DNA from 3 places in the Exiguobacterium sp. s11 genome. Region 2 is predicted to be linked to each of the others. Evidence: predicted binding sites of a transcription regulator. Region 2 holds the regulator's gene; each other region holds the start of a gene.

What was found. The regulator LexA, encoded in region 2, represses DNA repair genes until DNA is damaged. The targets are predictions, from matches to a motif close to CGAACATATGTTCG.
Positions count from the first base shown of each region.
Region 1: a site for LexA is predicted at 3,692-3,705, ahead of KNQ12_RS11695 (NUMOD4 domain-containing protein). Genes of this name have one in related genera too.
Region 3: a site for LexA is predicted at 3,903-3,916, ahead of KNQ12_RS11115 (Y-family DNA polymerase). Genes of this name have one in related genera too.

Region 1 is NZ_JACSNF010000003.1:131,050-138,768, reverse strand. It holds gene KNQ12_RS11720 (class I SAM-dependent methyltransferase) at 1-424, opposite strand, end outside; gene KNQ12_RS11715 (bifunctional transcriptional activator/DNA repair enzyme AdaA) at 587-1,630, shown strand; gene KNQ12_RS11710 (DNA alkylation repair protein) at 1,627-2,673, shown strand; gene KNQ12_RS11705 (GNAT family N-acetyltransferase) at 2,674-3,015, shown strand; gene KNQ12_RS11700 (AAA family ATPase) at 3,054-3,632, opposite strand; gene KNQ12_RS11695 (NUMOD4 domain-containing protein) at 3,765-4,292, shown strand; gene KNQ12_RS11690 (methyl-accepting chemotaxis protein) at 4,340-5,989, opposite strand; gene KNQ12_RS11685 (hypothetical protein) at 6,079-6,255, opposite strand; gene KNQ12_RS11680 (GGDEF domain-containing protein) at 6,401-7,492, shown strand; gene KNQ12_RS11675 (NUDIX hydrolase) at 7,540-7,719, opposite strand, start outside.
Region 2 is NZ_JACSNF010000002.1:436,083-443,801, reverse strand. It holds gene KNQ12_RS09900 (ABC transporter transmembrane domain-containing protein) at 1-1,368, opposite strand, end outside; gene KNQ12_RS09895 (YneF family protein) at 1,489-1,719, opposite strand; gene tkt (transketolase) at 1,843-3,813, opposite strand; gene KNQ12_RS09885 (DUF896 domain-containing protein) at 4,087-4,323, opposite strand; gene KNQ12_RS09880 (YneB family resolvase-like protein) at 4,437-5,090, opposite strand; gene yneA (cell division suppressor protein YneA) at 5,136-5,423, opposite strand; gene lexA (transcriptional repressor LexA) at 5,635-6,249, shown strand; gene KNQ12_RS09865 (metal-binding protein) at 6,281-6,751, shown strand; gene KNQ12_RS09860 (MIP/aquaporin family protein) at 6,938-7,639, shown strand; gene glpK (glycerol kinase GlpK) at 7,683-7,719, shown strand, end outside.
Region 3 is NZ_JACSNF010000003.1:17,936-25,654, forward strand. It holds gene KNQ12_RS11085 (2-hydroxy-3-keto-5-methylthiopentenyl-1-phosphate phosphatase) at 1-453, shown strand, start outside; gene KNQ12_RS11090 (methylthioribulose 1-phosphate dehydratase) at 450-1,070, shown strand; gene KNQ12_RS11095 (1,2-dihydroxy-3-keto-5-methylthiopentene dioxygenase) at 1,087-1,623, shown strand; gene KNQ12_RS11100 (arsinothricin resistance N-acetyltransferase ArsN1 family A) at 1,751-2,239, shown strand; gene KNQ12_RS11105 (MBL fold metallo-hydrolase) at 2,300-3,055, shown strand; gene KNQ12_RS11110 (pentapeptide repeat-containing protein) at 3,124-3,762, opposite strand; gene KNQ12_RS11115 (Y-family DNA polymerase) at 3,939-5,261, shown strand; gene KNQ12_RS11120 (YolD-like family protein) at 5,245-5,574, shown strand; gene KNQ12_RS11125 (ZIP family metal transporter) at 5,626-6,438, shown strand; gene KNQ12_RS11130 (undecaprenyl-diphosphate phosphatase) at 6,798-7,634, shown strand.

The DNA of each region.
Region 1 (7,719 bases), on a different contig from region 2:
CGATGAAGTGACCGTCTGATCGTAGTAACGTTTGGAATTGTGCCAATAAATCATGCCGTAACGCTGCCGGGAACGACGCAAACGGGAGACCACTGACGATGACGTCGATCTGTCCGCTCCATGAATCGGATAATCCTTGAACGTCACCAATGAAGAGAGTGACATTCGTTTCCTGAGCCAGTAATTGTTCGAGTGCCGGGCGGAACGTTTCGCTCCGTTCACAAATCAAGAGATGTGTCTCCGGTGAACGAGCGGCCAGTAAAGCTTTGGTGATCGCTCCGTCACCCGCTCCGACTTCAAGAATTTGGCGTGGACGATCGGCGACGGCGCGTCGTGCCATCATTTCAGCCAGACGTGGACTGCTCGGTGCGATGGCTCCGACACGGAGTGGTGCGTGAAGTGCTTCTTTTAAGAAATCAAACATGAAAACCCTACTTTCCGTTGAGTATATCATGTAGTATGCACATCGTCCCTTTCGAAAACAGGACGATGTTTCTTAAGTGAATCTTAAACATATCAATGCCTGATTTTCGGCGACATGATGACCGGACAAGCCGGTATACTAAGGACAAAGGAGGGGAAGGCGATGGAACATCACACGTATTATGAAGCGCTCGTTCGCCGGGACGCGACGTACGAAGGAACGTTTTTTGTTGGTGTCAAGACGACCGGCATCTTTTGCCGTCCGACGTGTCCGGCACGAAAACCGAAAGCAGAGAACTGTGAGTTTTTTGAGACGGCGCAAGAGGCATTACTTGCCTCTTATCGACCGTGCCGTCGTTGTCATCCGCTTGCTTATCCCGGCGATCATGGTACGATTCAACGCTTGATCGAAGCGGTCGAGGCAGAACCAGACAAACGATTCAAGGAAGCCGATTTTCGAGCACTTGGTCTCGATGAATCAACGGCACGCCGCCAGTTCAAGAAACGCTTCGGAATGACGTTCGTCGCGTATGCTCGGGCACGACGGATGGGGCTTGCGATGAAGGAGATCCGGACCGGTAAGCCGATCATCGAAGGGCAGTTGGCTGGAGGTTATGAATCGAGTAGTGGTTTTCGTGAGGCGTCAGCACGGATTCTCGGGCAGGCACCGTCGCGCTTTGACGGGCAGGTCTTACGCGCGAAATGGCTTGATACACCACTCGGTTCGATGCTGGCGATTGCCGACGATCAACTCTTACATCTGCTCGAGTTCGTCGACCGACGTGGACTGGAGCGGGAAATCGAACAATTACGTCAAAAAGCGCGCGCTGTCATCGTTCCCGGGGAATCACCGGTCTTTGGACAGATCGAAGCGGAGCTCCGTCGTTACTTCAAAGGAGAGCCGGTATCGTTTCAGACGCCACTGATGCGGTACGGGACACCATTTCAACGCCGCGTCTGGGAAGAACTCGAGCGGATTCCGAGTGGGGAGACGATCTCGTACCAAGAGCTGGCGATCCGGATCGGTCAACCGACTGCTGTTCGTGCCGTCGCACGAGCGAATGGAGCGAACCAACTGGCAATCGTCATTCCGTGCCATCGGGTCATTCGGACGAATGGAGATTTAGGTGGATACGCGGGTGGACTCGCACGCAAGGAAACATTGCTCAAACTGGAGCGCACACAGAGAGGACTGGATGAAGGATGAGTTTGATTAAAGATGTATTTTCACCGAGTTGGCTCGACCGCTTAGGAGCAGCGGTCGATGTACCGGATTTTCGAAGACGAGTCGAGCAGGGAGACTGGGAAGAACTCGCGTTTAAACAACGTGTCCGTCGTGTGGCGGAGACGCTGGAGACGATCTTGCCACCGTTTCCGGACTCGGTGTCGGAGCTAGAGCGACTCGCACCGCAGTTTACTGGGCTACCGGGAATTGTTTTTCCAGAGTATGTCGAACGAACGGCAGACCTTTCTGACTGGACGCTTGCGATAGAGATACTTGCCAAGTTGACGCAACATTCGACGTCGGAGTTCGCCGTTCGGCGTTTTCTACTTGTCGATCAGGAACGATATCTCGACCAGGCACTCAAATGGACAACATCAGACGATGAACACGTCCGGCGCTTAGCGTCTGAAGGAACACGCCCGCGTCTGCCGTGGGGACAAGCGATTCCGCGTTTGATTGCTGATCCGCGTCCGGCGTTACCGATTCTTGACGCCTTACTACAGGATCCGTCACTTTACGTCCGAAAAAGTGTCGCCAATCACTTGAACGATATTTCAAAGACACATCCGGAATACCTGATCGAGCGAATCGAACGTCACTTAGGAACAGATCCGAATACAGACTGGATTTTACGCCATGCTTCGCGGACGTTACTGAAGCGCGGAAATCCAGAAGTGTTACAGTTGTTCGGACACGTCACGCAAGGTGAGGTCGCGGTGACGGACTTGGTCGTCTCACCAGTGACGATTGGTCAAGAGTTACAGTTTTCGTTTCAAGTAAACAGTTCCGTCGAGCAACGTCTGCGTCTTGAATACGCGATCGATTACGTCAAACAACGTGGAACGAGTCGGAAGGTGTTTCAACTGCGGGAGCGGGAAGTCAAAGGTGTCTTACAAGTTGAACGACGCCAATCGTTTCGGAACATGACGACGCGTGTCCATTATCCTGGTACACATACATTAACGATTTTAATTAACGGAGAGGTTTACGCGACAGCAACGTTTGAGGTCGAGGAGGAGAGCTGAATGAAAGGACGACATCCGGATTTTACGACGTCACGATTGTTTGTCGAAGCAACGGATGAAGAATCGGGTTGTAAATGGACGTTGCATGCGTTGCGTGAGAAAACGATCGTAGGGACGATTACCTTCACATGGAATGGATCGACCGGAACCTTACGTTACACGACGACGGATGAGGATGATCAGCACGGATACATTACAGAAGCGTTGACGTCGATTTTGTCGTATCTCGCACGGACGTTATTACTGACGTATGTTTACGGCGAAGCGGGCAGTGCGGCGGTCTGGCGTCGGAACGGATTTCAGTTGCAGGCGAATCGATATGAACGCAAACTCTATCATTAAAGCCCCGCCTGCTTGAGCAGGACGGGGCTCGTTTGTGATTAGACCGTTGTTTTGGACCAGTTGAAATGGTCGCAAATCGCTTCAGCGCTTTCACGCGCGCTTAACTGTTCCGTATCGAGGAAGAGGTAGTTGACGTCCGGTAGTTCACCTGGAAGCGAACGTGTCCGGTATCCGTCCGCCGTCTCGCGTAAGTCCTGTTCAGAAGCAGCGAGATCACGCTTCGTTACTTTGTGCGTCAATCGGTTTTCGGTCGTGTTCCGGTGCAGGCGTGTTGCGACCGGCGCATCGAGTTCAACGATATAGACGTCAGCACCCGCTTGTTCGAATAATTCGACTGTCTCTTCAATGAACTCGAGACCACCACCTTCGACGCCGAATAGACAGAGGAATGTAAACAGGACACCTTCGAGCGAACTGTTCGCCATTTCCTTGAACATCTCGCGCCGGATCGTATCCTTTAAGCGGTGATGTGCGGGTTCAGAGAAATCAAAATAAGGCAATAACAGGTCGATCGTCTGGTGGTTATGAAAGACTTTCATCTCCGTCAATCGTTCGATTTCCTGACCGATCGTCATCTTTCCGACCGCTTGGGGACCGAGTAACAAGACAAATTTCATAGACGAACCTCATTTCCTTTTTCTGCTAATAATAGCACATTCCGACGAGTGACATCACTAGAACGTTTGTTCGTAATTTGATATAATTCAAGTATGAAGTCCCGTCGTGTCCTTGTCTGAAGGAGGACAACCATGCAAGAACAATGGAAAGCCGTCATCGGCTATGTAGGTATATATGAAGTCTCATCGCTAGGTCGCGTAAGATCGCTCGACCGAACGATTGTGACGTGTCGCGGTGTCCAGCAACGACGAAAAGGTGTCTTGCTCCGTCCGCGACTCAATCGGGAAGGATACCGGAAAGTCACGCTTTATCAACGTGGTCGAGGAGAACGCGTCCAGGTCGGTGTACTCGTTGCACAAGCTTTTCTAACGGCTGACGTCACGGAAGCGAAACTCGTCCGGCGCAACGGCAAACGGGCTGACGATCAGTTATCGAACTTAGACGTCCTGCCTTCGATCGATCAACAGTATACTGAACTGCTGGGCGAGTTTGATCTCTTGTTAGGTCAACATGTGACGCTGTCATCGTTTCAGATTCGAACGATTCGCGCGCAGTATGAAAAAGGGAAGACGATTCGTCAGCTGGCAGAGCAGTATCAGGTGACGGAGAACCGGATTCGAAATATCATCGATAAAAAGGAAGCACGTTATATCGGCTGAGAACAGAGGAAAGGAGCGCTTACCAGAGATGGGAGGCGCTCCTTTTGTTAAGATGGCGATTCACTCGAGCGAACGGTCTGTTGCAACGAACTGATGCGTGACTCGAGTACCGCACTATGTGTCTTCAGTTCCGTCTGCTGGTTGACGTGGTGTTGCATTTGATCACCGAGGACTTGGCTGTAAGAAGAGAGCTCCGACATCAACTGCTGAACGGACTGCAGATGTTCCTGCATGTTCGACTGAACATCTGCGACGATTTGACGTTGGTGTTCCACGGTACCCAGTGTCGTTTCGATCGTCGTCGCTTCAGTCAGCATCTGTTGCAAGTGTGCCGTTGCCGTCTCGAGCTGTTGCGATGTTGAGAGAAAACGTTCCGTCATCTGCGAGAGGGCTTGTTCGACTTGATTGAGTCCTGTCGTCCAGGTCTGATTGACCTGCCGGATATGATCTGTACTCATTCGGATATCGATTGCGAGTTTTTCGACTTCCTTGGCAACGACGGTGAAGCCACGACCGGCTTCTCCGGCACGGGTTGCCTCAATCAGCGCGTTCAGCGACAAGCGGCGCGTCTCTTCAGCGACACGTTGGATGTGTGAGATTGAGGTCTCCATTTGCTGCTGTAGATGTGAGGTCTGTTGCAAAATCTGCTCTGTCGCCGCGGATTGTTCCTTCAGTAACTGGCTTTCCTCTTGTAAGGTCTCAAGTGTCGTGTGATTCGTCTGAACAGTCTGTTGAAAACGGGTTACGGCATGTTGGCTGTTGAGAAGTGTCGTTTGCATCTCACTTAACGCATCGTGCCCTTGAGCGGTCAAACGTGTCGAGGCGACGATTGTCTGATCCATTTGCGACGATTGCGCAAGTAAAGAACCGGCGACTTCATCGACGGCCTGGACCGATTGATCCATCGCGGATAAGCGTGAGGAAAAGTGGGGCTGGACGGATTCGAGCTCCTGACTCGCTTGTTGCATCTCAGCCGTTAAATCTCCGATCTGTTGCATCAACTGATTGTATTGAAACGTCAGCTGTTGTAACTCAAAGGTCGTCGTCTTGAGTGTTAATGGACGATACGATCGCTTCGCATGCGCTTCTTCAATCTGTAAGGAGAGTTTCGATAACGGGGCGAGTTGTCTTCTAATTCGTGAGCGAATCAAGAGGCTGATACTGACAAGCGTAATCAAACTGACCCAGACAAGTGTCCAAGCTAAATCTTGAGCAGGGGCGATTAATTTATCGCGATCAGTCGTCAGCAAGATGACGTCATCGAGTTCCGGAATCGTCATTGCGACAAGAAACTGGTCTTGATTCGAAAAAGCATATGTACGGGCTGTTTTTAAGTGCTGTTGTAGTTGTTTTCGTTTTGCCGGTTCGAGTGTCAACGGTCGGAACGCCTCACTCGTGTTCAGGCTTTGAAAGCGAACCGTGTAGTCGTCAAGTGATAAGTCGGTTCGCTGTTGCTGTTGCAATCGTTTGATGGCACGCGAGCGGTCTGTGGTGTCATCCGGATACGCAAGAAACGTTGCCCGGACATTCGCGTCGAACATGGTTAACTCACGCATCAGCCGTTCCTCAGTTGCTGCGACGGATTGTTGATACGATGCGTAAACGCTTAGACCGCTGATCACAATTAGTCCGATGGCAACGATCGGAATCAGCCATCCATTTAGTTGTTGTGCTAATAGTCGTTTTTTCATAAGCATAAAAAACATCTCCTCCCGTGTACCTATCGGAAGGAGGGGGCGCAACATGTATGAAGGTGTTGTACGGCTTGTGTAAAGGTCTTGTGAATCTAGTTCACGTAAATCGGTAAGACAGTCGCAAGGTGTGTCATAAGTGCTTGTGTCTCTTCTTTTGGTTCGGATGTGACGTAAATGATCAACGCAGCAGCAACGATGACGAAGATAGCGATGACGAGAATAATGAAGAATGGCATCTTACTTTTTCGTTTTTCAGCTTGACGGTCCATGAAAGATTCCCCCTTAATGATGTAGACGATAGACATATTTGTTTGATTCCCTCTCCTCTTGTTTGAAAACCTTGGAAAAAGAGGGGAATGTGTAATTTGGAGGGAATAGAGTAAACATCTGAAATGGAATGAGGAGGATGTCGTCGTGCTTACGTTGCTTAATTCATTGTTGTTGAACTTCTCACTGTTGATTGCGACATTGCTGTTTGCGTTTTTACCGCTAAGACGGATCGAGCGCATCTCGCCTAACTCTTCCTTACAAGTCCGACTCGCGATCGGTTGTATCGCCGGTGTGATTGGTGCCCTGTTGATCTTTAACAGTATTTCCTATGACGTTGCAAAGATTGATTTGCGTCTCGTTGCGCTCGTCACGGCGTACTTTTACGGCGGATTAGTCAGCGGTAGCATCACGATGCTGTTCATCATCGGCGCCCGATTTGCGGTGACACCAGCTGGCGAATACCAAGGACTGATTCTGACAACCTTGATCTGTGTCGCGTTACTCGTGACAGCGACGATTTATCGACGGTTCGCTGCTCAACGGATGAAGGATTATCTCGTGTTGCTTGGAACAGGGATCGCATACAGCTTACCGGCGCTCTATTTATTAACGAACACGTTCGAGCGGTTTTTAGAGATTGCGCTCGTCTATATCATCGTCATCATGATTGGTGGCTACGTCACCTATCGTTTCTTACAGGAATTAAGGAAGCACTTTTTGTTCGTCCACACACAACAGGAACTGGCTTTAACGGATGGGCTGACGCAACTGGGAAACCGCCGGAAGCTAGATGAAACGTTAGCCGAGTACGCTCAGAACGGAACAGTCTTCTCCGTCCTCATTCTCGATCTCGATCATTTTAAATCAATCAATGATACATACGGACACGAAGGGGGTGACGTCGTTTTACGACAACTCAGCCATCTCTTGCAATCGTATTGTCCAGAACAGGGCGTCGTCGGTCGGTACGGTGGTGAAGAGTTTGTCTTACTGTTGCCGGACGTACCACTTCGACAAGCGGAACGACTGGGGGAACGGATTCGATCTGCCTGCGCCGATCAACACTTCGTTTATAAGGAGCACCCCGTTTTTCATGTCACGTTATCGCTAGGTGCCGCTTCATCCGATCAAGCATCGACTGTATTTGAGACCGTCCAGAAAGCCGACTTAGCATTGTATGAAGCCAAACAAACCGGTCGGAATCGCGTCGTCTGTTACCGAGATCCTTTACTGTAAATAAAAATTGCCCCGCTCGACCAACTGGTCAGGCGGGGCAGTTGTGTTTAGCGATGCAGTAACGAAAATACATCATGTCGTTCAAAATCAGCTAAGATATTCGGCGCGATCAACTGACGAATCATTGTTTCGTCCGCCCAGAGATAAGCGTCGTGTTCCGCGGATAACTGAACGTCCGTCTGATGCGTCGAACAGATGTACATCAAGAGAACGATTTGCCGATCGGG
Region 2 (7,719 bases):
CCCAAGAATATCATCATGAACCGCTGCGATCCGAGCTGCTTCCATGATGTCTTCCATTGATGCATCCGGTTTTGCAAAGGCAATATTATCAGCAATCGACGCGGAGAATAAGAAATGATCCTGTGGAACGATCGCCACTTGACGACGGACGGTGTCACGCGTCAATTGTTTGATGTCTCGTCCACCAATCGTGATGGCGCCTTGTTTGACGTCGTATTCGCGAGACAATAAGCGAACGAACGTCGATTTCCCAGCACCTGTCTTCCCGACGATTCCGAGCGATTTACCGGGCTTCAACGTCACATCGATGTCTTGTAAGACCGGTTGCGTATCATAGATGAAACGCTCAATCCCAACGTGGAGTTCAGGTGAGGAAACACTTGTTGCTGCTTCTTTCGCGTCTTTAATTTCTGGTTCGATCGCAAGCATCCGCTCGATCCGATCGTAAGAAGCACGACCACGTTCGACGATGTTGAACAACCAACCGAAGGCGAGCATCGGCCATGTCAATAAACCAAGATATGTAGTAAATGAGACGATGTCACCGATTCGAATCTCGCCTTGTTGTAACAGATACGCACCATATCCGACAGCGATGATGTACGAGAGACCGACTAATCCAAAAATCGTCGGATCAAATAAAGCATCGATTTTTGCGACACGACGGTTCTTTTGGACGACGTCATCCGAGAGATCCGTAAACGTCTGCACATCAGACTCCACTTCCCCTGTTGCTTTTAAGACACGGACACCACTAATGCTTTCCGCGACCTTGTCATTCAAATCGGAGAAAGCTTCCTGCGCGTCATGAAAACGCGAATGTAACATTTTCCCGTAGCGTGACGTCAAGTAGACCATCAGCGGCATCGGTAGAAGTGATACGAGCGTCAATTTCCAACTGATCGTCGTGACCATCGTGATGATGACGAAGCTCCCCATCGTCACCGAGTCGACGAGCGTTAGAATACCGGCACCCGCTGTCATCGATACCGCCTGTACATCGTTCGTCGCATGCGCCATCAAATCCCCGCTCCGATATTTCTTATAGAACGATTGATCCAAATCTGAAAAATGTCCATACAGTTGGCTGCGCAATAATCGACCGAGACGAATCGATGCCCCAAAGATATAAAAGCGCCAAAAATAACGAATGATATATGTCGCGACCCCGATGAGCAACAACGTACCTGCGAGACGAATCAAATCATCTTTCGTTAAGCTTCCCTCACTCAGACCGTTGACCGTCGTCCCGATGATTTTTGGCGGAATCAACTCTAACGCCGCTACAAAAATCAAACTGACGACCCCAAGACTATACGCTTTCCATTCTCGCCGGAAAAACCAACCGAGTTTCCTGAAGACTCCCATTCAAGTCTCCCCCCTTTTTTAAATCCTATGATTATTTGAAATAGTCTCACATTTTAGATTAGTTCTCTTTCTAAAAAATAGCAAATAAAAAGGAGACCATTTAGTCCCCTTTCGTACAGCTTATTTTTTAGGTGATTTCATTGAACCACTCATTGAACGCATCACTTGGTTGACTTTCTTTTGTGATGGCTTTTGACCCATTTGCATCATCAATGTCTTAATCATATCTTCGTTGATTGGTGGGTTTTGCTCCAAGTAGTTCATCATGTATCGACGAGCGATATAGAAACCAAGGGCGACACCTGCTACCAAGCAAAGAAGGGCAATTAAAATCCAAATCCATGTAGCCAAGTTGCTTCCTCCTCTAACTTAAAACGTCGCTTTTTACTATACTATAATTCCAATTGTTTGCATAGATGATAATAGATGAAAAACGAGCCCGACGTAAGATCGGACCCGTTTTTCCGGAAAAGATTATCCGAGTTGTTTGACTGTCGCTAAAACGTTCTCAACAGACATGCCGTATTCTTTCAAGAGGAAGTCTCCAGGCGCAGATGCACCGAAACGATCGATTCCGATGACTTGTCCTTCTGTTCCTACATATTTGTACCAACCGAGCGAAGCGCCTGCTTCGATCGCAACACGTTTCGTGATGTGTTTTGGAAGAACTGATTCTTTATACTCTGCTGACTGTGCTTCGAATACTTCCCATGATGGAAGCGAAACGACAGCTGCTGATTCACCAAGTTCTTTTTGTGCTTCGACAAGAAGGTGCACTTCTGAACCCGTACCGAGCAAGAGCGTATCAGCTTTCGTGACGTCACCAGCGATGACATAACCACCTTTTTCAGCGCCCTCTGTCGTCGTGCCTTCAAGTTCAGGAAGACCTTGACGTGTCAAGACGAGAAGTGTTGGTTTGTCTTTCGCTTGAACCGCTGTTTTCCATGCTGCGATCGTCTCTTTTCCGTCTGCTGGACGGTAGATCGTGACGTTCGGCATTGCACGGAAGCTCATCAAGTGCTCGACTGGCTCGTGTGTTGGACCATCTTCCCCGACAGCGATCGAGTCGTGCGTCAAGACGAAGATTGATGGAAGCCCCATTAATGCTGCTAAACGAACAGCTGGACGGAGGTAATCCGAGAAGACGAAGAATGTCGCACCGTAAGGAATGACGCCGCCGTGAAGTGCCATACCGTTGACAGCCGCAGCCATTGCGAATTCACGTACACCGAACCAGATGTTACGACCGCTTGGGTCGATATCGAAGTCTGCTTCGCCTTTGAGCATCGTGTTGTTCGATCCTGCAAGGTCAGCTGAACCACCGAACAATGTCGGAACGTTCTTCGCAAGACCGTTCAAGACTTCACCACTCGTTTGACGTGTCGCTTTTTTCGATGACAAGTCGTACGTCGGAAGATCTGCTTCCCAGTTGCTTGGCAATTCGTTTGCGATCGCGCGAACGAGTTCCGCATGCAATTCTGGATGAGCTGCTTCGTATTGTTTCATCGTTTCGTTCCATGCGTCTTCCGCAGAAGCACCACGTTGGACGATCCGCTCGTCGAACAATGATTTGACTTCTTCAGGGACGTAGAACTCTTCGTGATCCCAAATGTAGCTAGCTTTCGTCAATTTGATTTCCGCTTCACCGAGTGGTGCACCGTGAGAAGCCGACTTCCCTGATTTGTTCGGTGAACCGAAACCGATGACTGTCTTGACTTCGATCAATGTTGGTTTTGTCGTCTCTGCTTGTGCCGCCGCGATTGCTTTCGAAATCGAATCGATATCAGTTCCGTCTTCTACGCGAATGACTTGCCAGTTGTACGCTTCGAAGCGCTTCTGGACGTTTTCAGAGAATGATTTATCGAGATCGCCATCAAGTGAGATATCGTTTGAATCATACAATACGACCAATTTACCAAGACCAAGGTGACCTGCGAGTGAAGCCGCTTCAGCTGAGACACCTTCCATTAAGTCTCCATCTCCACAAATTCCGTATGTGAAGTGATCGACGACGTTGAGATCGTCACGGTTGTATTTTGCTTCAAGATGACGTTCTGCCATCGCCATACCAACTGCCATTGCAATCCCTTGACCAAGTGGACCTGTCGTCGCATCTACACCAGCCGTGTGACGGTATTCCGGGTGACCTGGTGTTTTTGATCCCCATTGACGGAATGATTTAAGATCATCCATTGATAGATCATATCCCGATAGGTGGAGGAGTGAGTAGAGAAGCATCGAACCGTGTCCGGCTGAAAGTACAAAACGGTCGCGGTTGAACCATTCTGGATTTTTAGGGTTGTGGTTCATATGATCCGCCCAAAGCGAGAATGCCATCGGCGCTGCTCCCATTGGCATACCTGGGTGACCCGAGTTCGCCTTTTGTACGGCATCAATCGATAAGGTACGAATCGTATTAATTGCTAATTGTTCTACTGTCGTCATGTTCGTCAAAACAATCATCCTCTCTCTTTTTCACAAATTCCTACTCATTTTAGCACACTCTTAAATGTGATACAACTTTTCTAAATAGTATGTCACATTAAAATGAATGCGCTATCTATAGCCGTTCTATCGACTCATACAGGATGCATGAATTGATGAAAGATCGTTATTAAGATGTATTGCTATCGTGCAATGTTTCCTCATCTAACAGCGCTAAACAAAAAAGAGGTCCGCTTAACGCGAACCTCTTTCTTCTATAGAAGAAACAAACGATTATTGTTTATTCCGTTCTTCTTCTTGTGCTTGTTTTAATTTCTCTGGTGTTACGTCCGTACCTTCTTCATCAACAATCTTCATGCCCATGAGTTGGTTTTTAAACGATCCACGGAATGCTGCGAGATACGCTGCACGTAACTCTTTTTGCTCTGCCGCTTCTGCTTCTGATAACGGCTCGACTTTTGATTTATTCGCTAATGCGTTGATTCGATCTAATTGTTCTTGTGATAACATGGAATCCCTCTTTCTGTACGACTCAAACTTGAGTAGTTCAATTGTATTCTTACTGTAAAAGAGCTTACTAAAAAAAGCAAGTTAACCGCGTCAGTCGACGGGTTACTTGCTTCTCATTCCGGGCTAGGCGTCAATTCGCGGTATTCAAGGTATCGACGATTGACCGTTGCCTTTGAAATATCATGTCCCATCCCGCGAAGCGTAATGGCGATATCTGAAAACGTCAGTCCGAGTTCACGGAGACGTACGATTTCTTCGATCGGTACGTCCTTTCGGCTACGCCCGGCGTTCTCTCCTTGGCGATTCAGATTTCGTTCCGGGCGAAAGCCTTGTTCGACCGCTCGCCGCATGCCGCGCGCGATTTTTGCATTATGCAGTTTACGTTGATATTCTTCCACGAGTGAGACGATCTCAAGGACCATCGCTTCTGCATCAGCAAGTTGGTATTCTCCATCGGAATCAAGTGTCATCAACCAAACACCGTGCTTCTTAAACGTGTGCAAAATAGCGATTTTCGCATTCCCTCGACCAATCCGTGTGTCATCCGTTACGAGGACCGCATCTACCGCATCACGTGTCACATGATCAAGAACCGTCAGCATCCCTTCCCGATCGACGTCATATCCACTCTCTTTTTCAGAGACGACATCCACGACATCAAAACCCTTTTGAGACGCGACCTTCGAAAGTTCCATCCGTTGGCGTTCAATCGAACTATCTTGTGCTTCTTTTTCGGTCGACACCCGACAATAAATCACGACCTTCATCGTACCTCACATCCCTGTTCGTTCTTTCACAACTTTTCCATTTTGTCATTGTTGTGCGATTGGTACAACGATTTTGCTTTTTGAGATGACGTGTTTTGTCTCGACATCATTATTTTTAATCAACCAGTTGACGTATTCTTCATCTGACATCGAACCGTCATTGTAGACTTCAGCGATTTGTTCAACTGTAGCGTTCTCATCGACCGTAACGGAAGCAGTCATTAGTTGCGCCACTTTTTCATCCGGGCGCGGTGTGAGTAAAAAGATCACGAAGGCAATACTTAATGCATAGAAGAGAATTGAAAAAGCATGAGTACGAATCGTATGAATCATCATGAATCCCTCCAAATATGAAATGAATGAGTTAGAATAAATGTTCGCGGAACAATTGTTCGCATAACTCATAATAAACACAGAACCCGTGTTCGGTCAACACAAAATGTCGAACAATTGTTTGTACGCTCATTTGTTCTATGTTATAGTGAATCTAGAAACATATATTCTTACATTTCAAACTTCAATCCAGAAAGAGGTGGCAATTCGTATGCGGAAAATGTCTAAGCGCCAACAAGAGATTCTCGACTACATCGTCTCTGAAGTGAAACTGAAGGGGTATCCACCATCAGTTCGTGAAATCGGAGAAGCAGTCGGACTCGCGTCTAGCTCGACGGTACACGGTCATTTGGATCGACTCGAGAAACGGGGAATGATTCGCCGTGACCCGACGAAACCACGTGCGATTGAGATATTGCTTGATAAGCCTGAAGAAATCACGGAAGCCATCGTCCATGTTCCCGTCATCGGGAAAGTCACAGCAGGTCTTCCGATTACAGCGATTGAAAACATCGAAGAACAGTTCCCACTCCCTGCACATTATGTAGGGAACGAGACGGTCTTCATGTTGACGATCGATGGTGAATCGATGATTAACGCAGGTATTCTTGACGGCGATCGTGTCATCGTGCGCCAACAAAACACAGCAGAAAACGGAGAAATCGTCGTAGCTATGACCGAAGATAGCGAAGCGACGGTGAAACGGTTCTTCTTAGAAGATCAACAGGTACGTCTACAACCAGAAAATGACTCGATGGATCCGATGTATTTCGATAATGTCTCCATTCTTGGTAAGGTAATCGGCGTGTATCGGACGATTCATTGACGGAGGGACCAGTTACGACTGGTCTTTTTTCATGCCATCAGGAAATGTACATGATACCGTCAATACCGTCGCACTGACGGGTTACGTTGCGTATTCGGTCGCAACGCAACAAACCGATTGGTTACCGACTGCCATCGGTATCGCTGTCGGTACCCTTTGGTTGTCACCCGACCTCGATTTAAAGTCAGAACCGTATTATCGCTTTGGACCATTTCGAGTTCTTTGGATGCCGTATGTCAAGATCATGCCTCACCGATCGATCTGGTCGCATGGACTGATCATCGGAGACATCATTCGGCTTCTTTATAGTGCTGCGATTCTGATTCCCCTACTATTTATAAGTCTATATTTTCAGGTTCTTGATTCTGCTACGATTGATTCGTGGTTTGCTTCCTTGCCTGCATTCATCGTTGGCATCATGGTGGCGAGTACGATTCATATCCTACTAGATTATTCCAGCAGTTGGTTTCGACCTAAAAAAAGAAAAAAACGTCGTCGGTAACACCTCTTTTGCTTGCTTGCAGGCAGGAAGAGGTGTTTTCTTATCCACTTTTTCGTATCTTTAAACATCAAAATAAAAAATTTCCATTCCTATATTTCAATTATATGTATTGAAAACGTTCTCAAATCGGAGTAATTTAAAGTAGAAAGGCCATTATCTGCTTTAATCCAAAGGGAGGGTTTTTGCATGAATAACTTTGTACTAGAAATGATCGGTACGATGATCCTCATCCTGCTCGGGGATGGAGTCGTCGCCGGTGTCGTCTTGAAAAAGACGAAATCGGAAAACAGCGGATGGATCGTCATCACGTTCGCTTGGGGTCTTGCTGTCATGACAGCAGCATTCGTCGCTGCTGAAAGCGGAGCACACTTGAACCCCGCATTGACGATTGCACTTGCTTTGAACTCTGACCTACCGTGGGCAGACGTTCCGATCTACATTGCCGGACAACTTGTCGGAGCTTTCATCGGCGCCATTCTCGTTTGGCTTCATTACATGAAACATTTTGAAGCGACTGATGATCAAGCCGCAAAACTCGGTGTGTTCGCAACAGGTCCAGCGATTCGTCATACGCCGTCGAACTTGATTTCTGAGATCATCGGGACATTCGTTCTCGTCTTCGGTATCTTGGCACTTGGTTTAACGACGTTCGGAGACGGCTTAAAACCATTCATCGTCGGTTTACTCGTCGTCGTCATCGGTCTATCGCTCGGTGGTACAACAGGGTATGCCATCAACCCGGCTCGTGACCTTGGACCGCGTATCGCGCACGCTATCCTACCGATTCCGAATAAAGGTTCATCTGACTGGGGCTATTCATGGATTCCTGTCGTTGGTCCAATCATCGGTGGAGCGATTGCCGTGTTCATCTATCAATTGATCTACTAAGATCACGTCTCACTAACACATACCGCTCAAGGGGGATTTCGAAATGGAAAACAAGTATATCCTAGCACTCGACCAAGGTA
Region 3 (7,719 bases), on a different contig from region 2:
TTGGAGCGTGCGGTCATTCGCGACGGATTTTCGGAGTTACTGCAGTACAGTCGTCGTCAAGGCATCGATTTTTCGATCGTCAGCGGTGGAATGGACTTTTTCGTCGAACCGATCTTAGCGCCCTTCCTCGACCAAGAACAGATTTACTGTAACGTCGCTGATTTCAGTGGTCCATTCGTCCATATCGATTGGCCAAACGCCTGCGATGCCCATTGTACGAACGGGTGCGGCTGTTGTAAAACGTCCGTTGCCCGGACACTACGTAAAGACGGTGACGTCATCATCGTCATCGGCGACTCGGTGACGGACTTCGAACTCGCAAAACAAGCGGATCGTGTCTATGCCCGTGATTATCTGATCACGTTGTGTGAAGAGAACGATATCGCCTATACACCGTTTGAGACGTTCCACGATATCGTTCATGATTTAACACGAGCGGAGGTGACAACATGACATTCATGCGACGCTATGAAGAATTACGCGCCATCAAACAAGAGCTTGCGGCGCGCGATTGGTTCCCTGGTACGAGTGGCAATCTCGCCATTCGGACATCCGGTGTCCCGGTTGAATTCCTTGTGACGGCAAGCGGAAAAGATAAACGGCAGACGACTCCTGACGACTTCGTTCATGTCGATGCGACCGGTCAATTGATCGGTGAGCAATCCGGGCGTCCTTCTGCTGAGACATTACTTCATGTCGAAGTGTTCAATCAAACGGACGCCGGTTGTTCCCTGCATGTCCATACGATTGCGAACAATGTGATTTCGGAACTCTATGGCGATCAAGGCAGTATCACCTTTTCCGGTCAAGAAATCATCAAGGCACTCGGACACTGGGAAGAGGATGCGACGGTCACGGTACCGATCATTCCGAATCATGCGGACATTCCGACGCTTGCCGCTGCTTTTGCACCTCATGTCACAGCAGACAGTGGTGCCGTCCTGATCCGCAATCACGGGATCACGGTCTGGGCACCGACCGCCTTTGAAGCAAAGAAACACCTCGAAGCCTTCGAGTTTTTATTCAATTACACGTTGACGTTGCAATCATGCCGTCAATCCATTCATTAAAAGGAGGAATCATCTCATGGCAACAGTCTTATTCCAAGAAACAAACACACGGTATACGGATCAAACGGAAGTCGCTGACTTCCTCGCGTCACGCGGCGTTCTTTACGAACAGTGGGACGTTTCGAAACTTCCAGCGCCTCTCGTTGAAAACTTCACACTGACGGATGCAGACAAACAAACGATTCTCGATACGTTCGCTCCCGAAATCAAAGACGTATCAGAACGTCGTGGGTATCAAACAGCTGATATCATCTCACTTTCGGATACGACACCGAACCTTGATGAGTTGCTCGTCAACTTCCAGAAAGAACATCACCATACGGATGATGAAGTTCGTTTCATCGTCAGCGGTCATGGCGTCTTCGCGATCAAAGACGAAGAGGTCGGCTACTATAACATCGAACTCAATCCTGGTGATTTGATTTCCGTTCCTGTTAACACACGCCACTACTTTACGCTTCAAGACGATCGTAAAGTCGTCGCCGTCCGAATCTTCGTCACGACAGACGGCTGGGTTCCGATTTATGAAAACGAGACGTCAACGGTCTCTTAAGAACGATAAAAGCGGCGACTTTCTTCTATTAGGAAGGGAATCGCCGCTTTTTCTTATCGCACAAACATATCACTACATTGATACGTAACAGATATAATGAAGGAAAAGCGATGAGGAAGTGAGCGTCATGCATATTCGTCCCGTAACGGAACACGACTTACCAGCGATTCTCGCCATCTATAACGAAGGTATTGAAGATCGGATCGCAACGCTTGAGACCGACCAAAAGGACTTATCCTTCATGACCCAGTGGTATGAGGAACGAACCGATCGATATGCCGGTTATGTCGCTGAAGATGACACAGGTGTCCTCGGCTTCATTTCACTCGATCCGTATAATCCGCGTCCTGTCTACGCATCCGTCGGTGAGATTTCGGTTTATATCACCCGGACTCATCGTGGACAAGGGATTGGTACACGTTTGCTTGAAACGGCTGAGCAACACGCCCGTGATCATCAGATGCATAAACTCATTCTCTTCACCTTCCCATTCAATAAAATCGGACAAAAACTCTATATCCGCTCCGGGTTCCGGATCGTCGGAACGTTTAAGGAGCAAGGACAGTTGAACGGCGAATATGTCGACGTCATGGCGATGGAGAAACGCTTGCGATAGGATTCATTGAATGCCAGACGGGGAATAGTCAATCCGAGTCATTGAGAGAGGATGAACCTAATGGATATTCAACAAATTCGCAATGCAACACTCGTTGTCACGTATGCCAATCAAGTCTTACTAATTGATCCGTTCCTCGGCGAAAAAGGCAGCTTGCCTCCCTTCGGTCAAACACCGAATGCCGTCGCCAATCCACTCGTCGACTTACCGGTCGATGTCAAGACACTGCTCGATCCTGACGCCATCTTCGTCACGCACCTGCACGCTGATCATTTCGATGATGCTGCTAAACAACTATTACCCAAGCATTTGCCACTCTATGCGCAGCAAGAAGAAGACGCGCAGCACATCCGAGAAGCCGGCTTCACGAACGTCTCTTCCTTCGATTCCGGTGTGACGATCGGTGATATCCAAATCCATCGAACAGGTGGACAGCATGGTGTCGGTGAAATCGGCGAACGGATGGGACATGTGTCTGGGCTCCTCCTCACCCATCCGGACGAACCAACACTTTATATCGCAGGTGATACGATCTGGTGCGACGAGGTCGCGCATGCAATCGAACAACATACACCCGATATCATCGTCGTCAACAGTGGAGCCGCCCAGTTCTTGACCGGAGAGCCGATCACGATGTCACAGCGTGATCTCCTTGCCGTACACGAAGCAGCGGCGGAAGCAACAATCATCGTCTCGCACCTCGAGTCCGTCAACCACTGTCTCTTGCGACGTGATATGATTGCTGACTTTTTAACTGCTTTCCATCTCTCTGCCCATTTCCTGATTCCGGAGGACGGCGAAACGATGTCATTTTAAGAACAGTAACCTTCATTAAAAAGAAGTCCTGCTTTTCGAGTAACAATCGAAAGCAGGACTTCTTTTTGTTATGGGATGACAAGACCTAACAAGCGAGCAAAGGCGACTGCTTGCTCTTCCGTAATGACAGCGCCTGGTAAAAATCGCGGATCGATCGTAATACCAGAGAGTTCCGTCTGCCGGAGGTCGAGACCTTTTAACAGTGTTTCAATCCATTGGCTATCTGTAAGCCGGACCGCTTCGAGTTTCCAATGGGTCGGCTTCACTTCGAAGAACTGTGCTTCTTTCATCGTCGTTTCGCTCCAGTGTTGATGACGGACCGTACTGCGAATGAACTGTGCGTAATCCGCAAGCCCTTCCTGAATCGTTAAATGGTCAAGCGTACAATCTTCAAACTGGATGCCCGTCATCCGGCATCCGACGAAGGACACACGGTGAAAACGAGTTTCTTGGAAGTGACATCCCGTTAAGTCGCATTGCTCAAAACGAATATCTTCGAACGAACCACGGTCAAAGGTCAGATTCGCGAACGAGACATTTTGAAAACACACTTGATAGGCATCGATGCGTTCTGTCAGTTCACTCGGCATCGACTCTTTCTCATAACGCGCTCCTTTTAGATACGGGTCATCGATTTCGACTTGATCGAACGTCTCTGGCTGAAGCGTCTTCGGTAATTCTGGTAATCGGATAACGGTCTCTTTCAATGAAGGTTCCCCCTTTTTTCTCTCCCTTAGTGTACCAAACTCCTTTTATATGAGGAGAAATCGTTCGAATTCCCCTTTTTTCAACAGTTTTTATTTTGAGACACTTTGAGACCATGCTATAGTCAAGGAAAATCAAAATAAGAACATACGTTCTTTTATGTAAAGGAGTGATTCAGATGTTTCCTTCCGTCGTTTTACCACAAGATAAACGTATTTTTTGCGTCGACAGTGTGTCCTTCTACGCCAGCTGTGAATGCCAGTATCGCAATCTTCCTCCCTTGACGACACGCCTGGCGGTCGTCTCCGATTTAAAACGAAGCGGATCCGTCATTCTCGCTGCCACCCCTGCCTTAAAAGCACTAGGAATCAAGACAGCCGGTCGACTGTACGAAATGGAGCAATTGCCATACGCTGTTCGTCGTACGATTCAACTCGTCGAACCACGTATGCTCGCTTATATGAAGACGTCGATTCGTGTCCTGGATGTCCTGCACCAATTCGCCCCACCTGAAGCCATCCGCGTCTATTCGATTGACGAAAGCTTCATTGACATGACCGGAACCGATCGCCTATTTGGTTCCGACCTGCAAGCTGCTCTCAAAATTAAAGAAGCGATTCTGAAACAGACCGGCATCCACGTCCGCATCGGGATTGGTCCAAATAACGTCATCGCGAAACTGACGCTTGATTTAATCGGGAAAAAAGAAGGCATCGCGCGATGTGGATATGCTGATGTCGCACGACGTCTTCATGACTTTCCGATTCGGAAGATGTGGGGAGTCGGACACCGCATGGAACAACATCTGCAGATGATGGGGATTGAAACAATCGGTGATCTTGCCATGCGCCCTGTCGAAGAGTTACACGAACGCTTCGGTGTCATCGGTGCCGAACTGTGGCATCACGCTTGGGGACTCGACGCGTCACCGACACTGCTCCCCCCGCGTCATCTGTTCGAGAAAGCCCCTCAACGGACGATTGGACACGGTGTGACCTTAATGCAGGACTATTATCAGTTCGAACGTATCCAGAATGTGCTCAATGAACTGGTACAGGATGTCGCCGCACGTTGTCGCTTTTCGAATCAAGTCGGCTGGACCGTTCACATCGGTGTCCGTTATTCTCGAAACGTCGTCCGAAGTGGTTTCTCCCGTCAAATACGGTTGCCTTACCCGACATCCGATGAACGCATCATTTTGCGTCACGTCTTACAATTGTTCGAACCGAATTGGCTCGATGGGGAACCTGTTCGATTTTTATCCGTTGCAGTGGGGCATTTGACTGCCGATCAAGGCACCTTACAGTTGTCTTTGTTCGAGGATAATGCGCGGCTCTGGAAACGGCGACGGTTATTAAAAGCAATGGATGTCGTTAACCTCCGCTACGGAAAAGGAACGATTCGCCTTGCTGTCTCGTTTCTTGATACGAGTGTCGCCAAACGTCGCCTTCGTTTTGTCGGCGGTCATCCGGGAGGTGATCTTCATGACAGCGTATCGTGATCGGGGAAATTTAAAATGGATTCCTTTTCTCATGCCGGAACATTTGCAATTGCTGCGGGAATATTATGTCCAGATGCATCAGCTCGACTTGCCTGAAATCGATGAACAGTTGCAAGAATCATGGCACTTTCTGCTTCAAGAAGCTTTAATAGAAGGAAACGAACTTGAAATCACGTATTATAAGGAAAGTAGCTACGTGACGGTCGTCGGTTTCGTCGAACGATTAGAACCCGAACGTTCCGTTCTCTTTCTGCGCGGACGTGAAGTCATTGAAATTCCCTTCACACGAATCGTCCGGATCGAAAACGGGTAAGCTCTCATACAGATGGATGCTTTAAATCGTGCCCGGAAAGAAGGAATAGTCATGTTGGATTGGTTTACTTCTCTCCCCGTCGTCGTGCAAGCACTGCTTGCCGGAATGATGACGTGGGGGTTAACCGCACTTGGTGCGGCACTCGTCTTTGTCTTTACGACGATTGAAAAACGCGTCATGAACATGATGCTCGGTTTTGCTGCCGGCGTCATGATTGCCGCGTCGTTTTGGTCGCTGCTTGCTCCTGCGATCGAGTTCACGGAGCAGGATGGAGGAATCGCCTGGATTCCTGCCGCCATCGGTTTTCTCGCTGGTGGATTTTTCGTCCGTCTCCTCGACTTCGTTACGCCGCATTTGCACTTATCTGCACCACTCGAGACAGCGGAAGGTCCTTCGACAGGACTCAAGAAAACGACGTTACTATTTCTTGCGATCACGTTGCACAACATTCCCGAAGGTCTTGCGATTGGTGTCGCTTTTGGCGCCGCTGCCTTAAACATGGACGGGGCGACCGTCGCCGGTGCCTTGACGCTCGCACTCGGGATTGGGATACAAAACATGCCGGAAGGGGCTGCCCTATCGATTCCATTACGCGGTGAAGGGATGTCGCGCCGGCGCGCCTTCCATTACGGTCAATTGTCAGCGATCGTCGAACCAATTGCCGCGATGGTCGGAGCAGCCGCGGTCTTCTTTGTTCAACCGCTTCTCCCGTATGCGTTATCGTTTGCTGCCGGAGCGATGATTTTCGTCGTCGTCGAAGAATTGATTCCGGAATCACAAGCAGAAAACGGATCCGATTTAGCAACGCTTGGTTTGATGGTCGGTTTTACGGTCATGATGATTCTTGACGTCGCTTTAGGATGAAGCCGTTGCAAAACGAGCAGTGGATGATACCGTCTTCTGCTCGTTTTTCTGTTTGTAGATTCAGGCGCATTCTAGCAAAACCAATCGATTTGAAGTTTTTCTGACCTTGTGTCCTAACAGAAAAATTTCCCTATCTCTCATAACTATCTCAATGTGAATGGACACGACGGAGTGTCTTAGTCATATCCTATGGAATCTAGATAACTGCTCACTCTTATTCAAACGAATCTAGGCATCGGGTTTCGTCTGAAGCGCATCATACTTTCTCAGACCTGCGCCCGATATTCCGATTAGTTCTATCTCACAAGAATAAAACATGATATGTTTTTAACTAGCACATCGTATAGAAGGAGATTACCATGACAATCATTGAACTTTTAAAAGCGCTCTTACTCGGTTTCGTCGAAGGGATGACGGAATTTGCACCGGTCTCTTCCACGGGTCACATGATCATCGTCGATGACATGTGGTTGCAAACTACCGATTTTCTCGGTAAATATTCGGCGAACACCTTTAAAATCGTCATTCAGCTCGGATCGATTCTTGCGGTCGTCGTCGTCTTTTGGAAACGCCTCTTCAGCTTGATCGGTTTGTATAAGATTGAAGGCGAACATGACGCAGCAGGGACACACAAGTTAAAACTACGGCACGTCTTGATCGGTCTTCTACCAGCAGCTGTTCTCGGATTGTTATTCGAAGATTTCATCGATGAGAACCTCTTCTCGATTGAGACGGTCATCATCGGTCTTGCAGTCGGTGCCCTCTTGATGATTGCAGCCGATAAATTCGGACCAAAGGAACCAAAAACGACATCGCTTGATCAGATTACATATCGCCAAGCAGCACTCGTCGGTCTGTTCCAATGTATTTCCCTTTGGCCTGGCTTCTCTCGTTCTGGTTCAACGATTTCCGGAGGGGTCTTCCTCGGGATGAATCACCGGACGGCAGCTGACTTTACGTTCATCATGGCTGTACCGATTATGTTCGGTGCTAGTTTCCTTTCGCTCGTTAAGAACTGGGAGAACATTCAACCGAACCACTTCGCATTCTATGCTGTCGGTTTCGTTGCGTCGTTCGTGTTTGCCCTCTTATCGATTCGCTTCTTCTTGAAGCTGATCAACAAGATCAAACTCGTTCCGTTCGCCATCTACCGTCTTGTCTTAGCGGCTGTCTTAGCTGTCATCGTCTACATGTAAGTTCAAACCGTTAGCTATTTTAGCTGACGGTTTTTCATTTTTTTGAAACTAATTCAGTCGCTTAAGGGTATATAGGGATGAGACA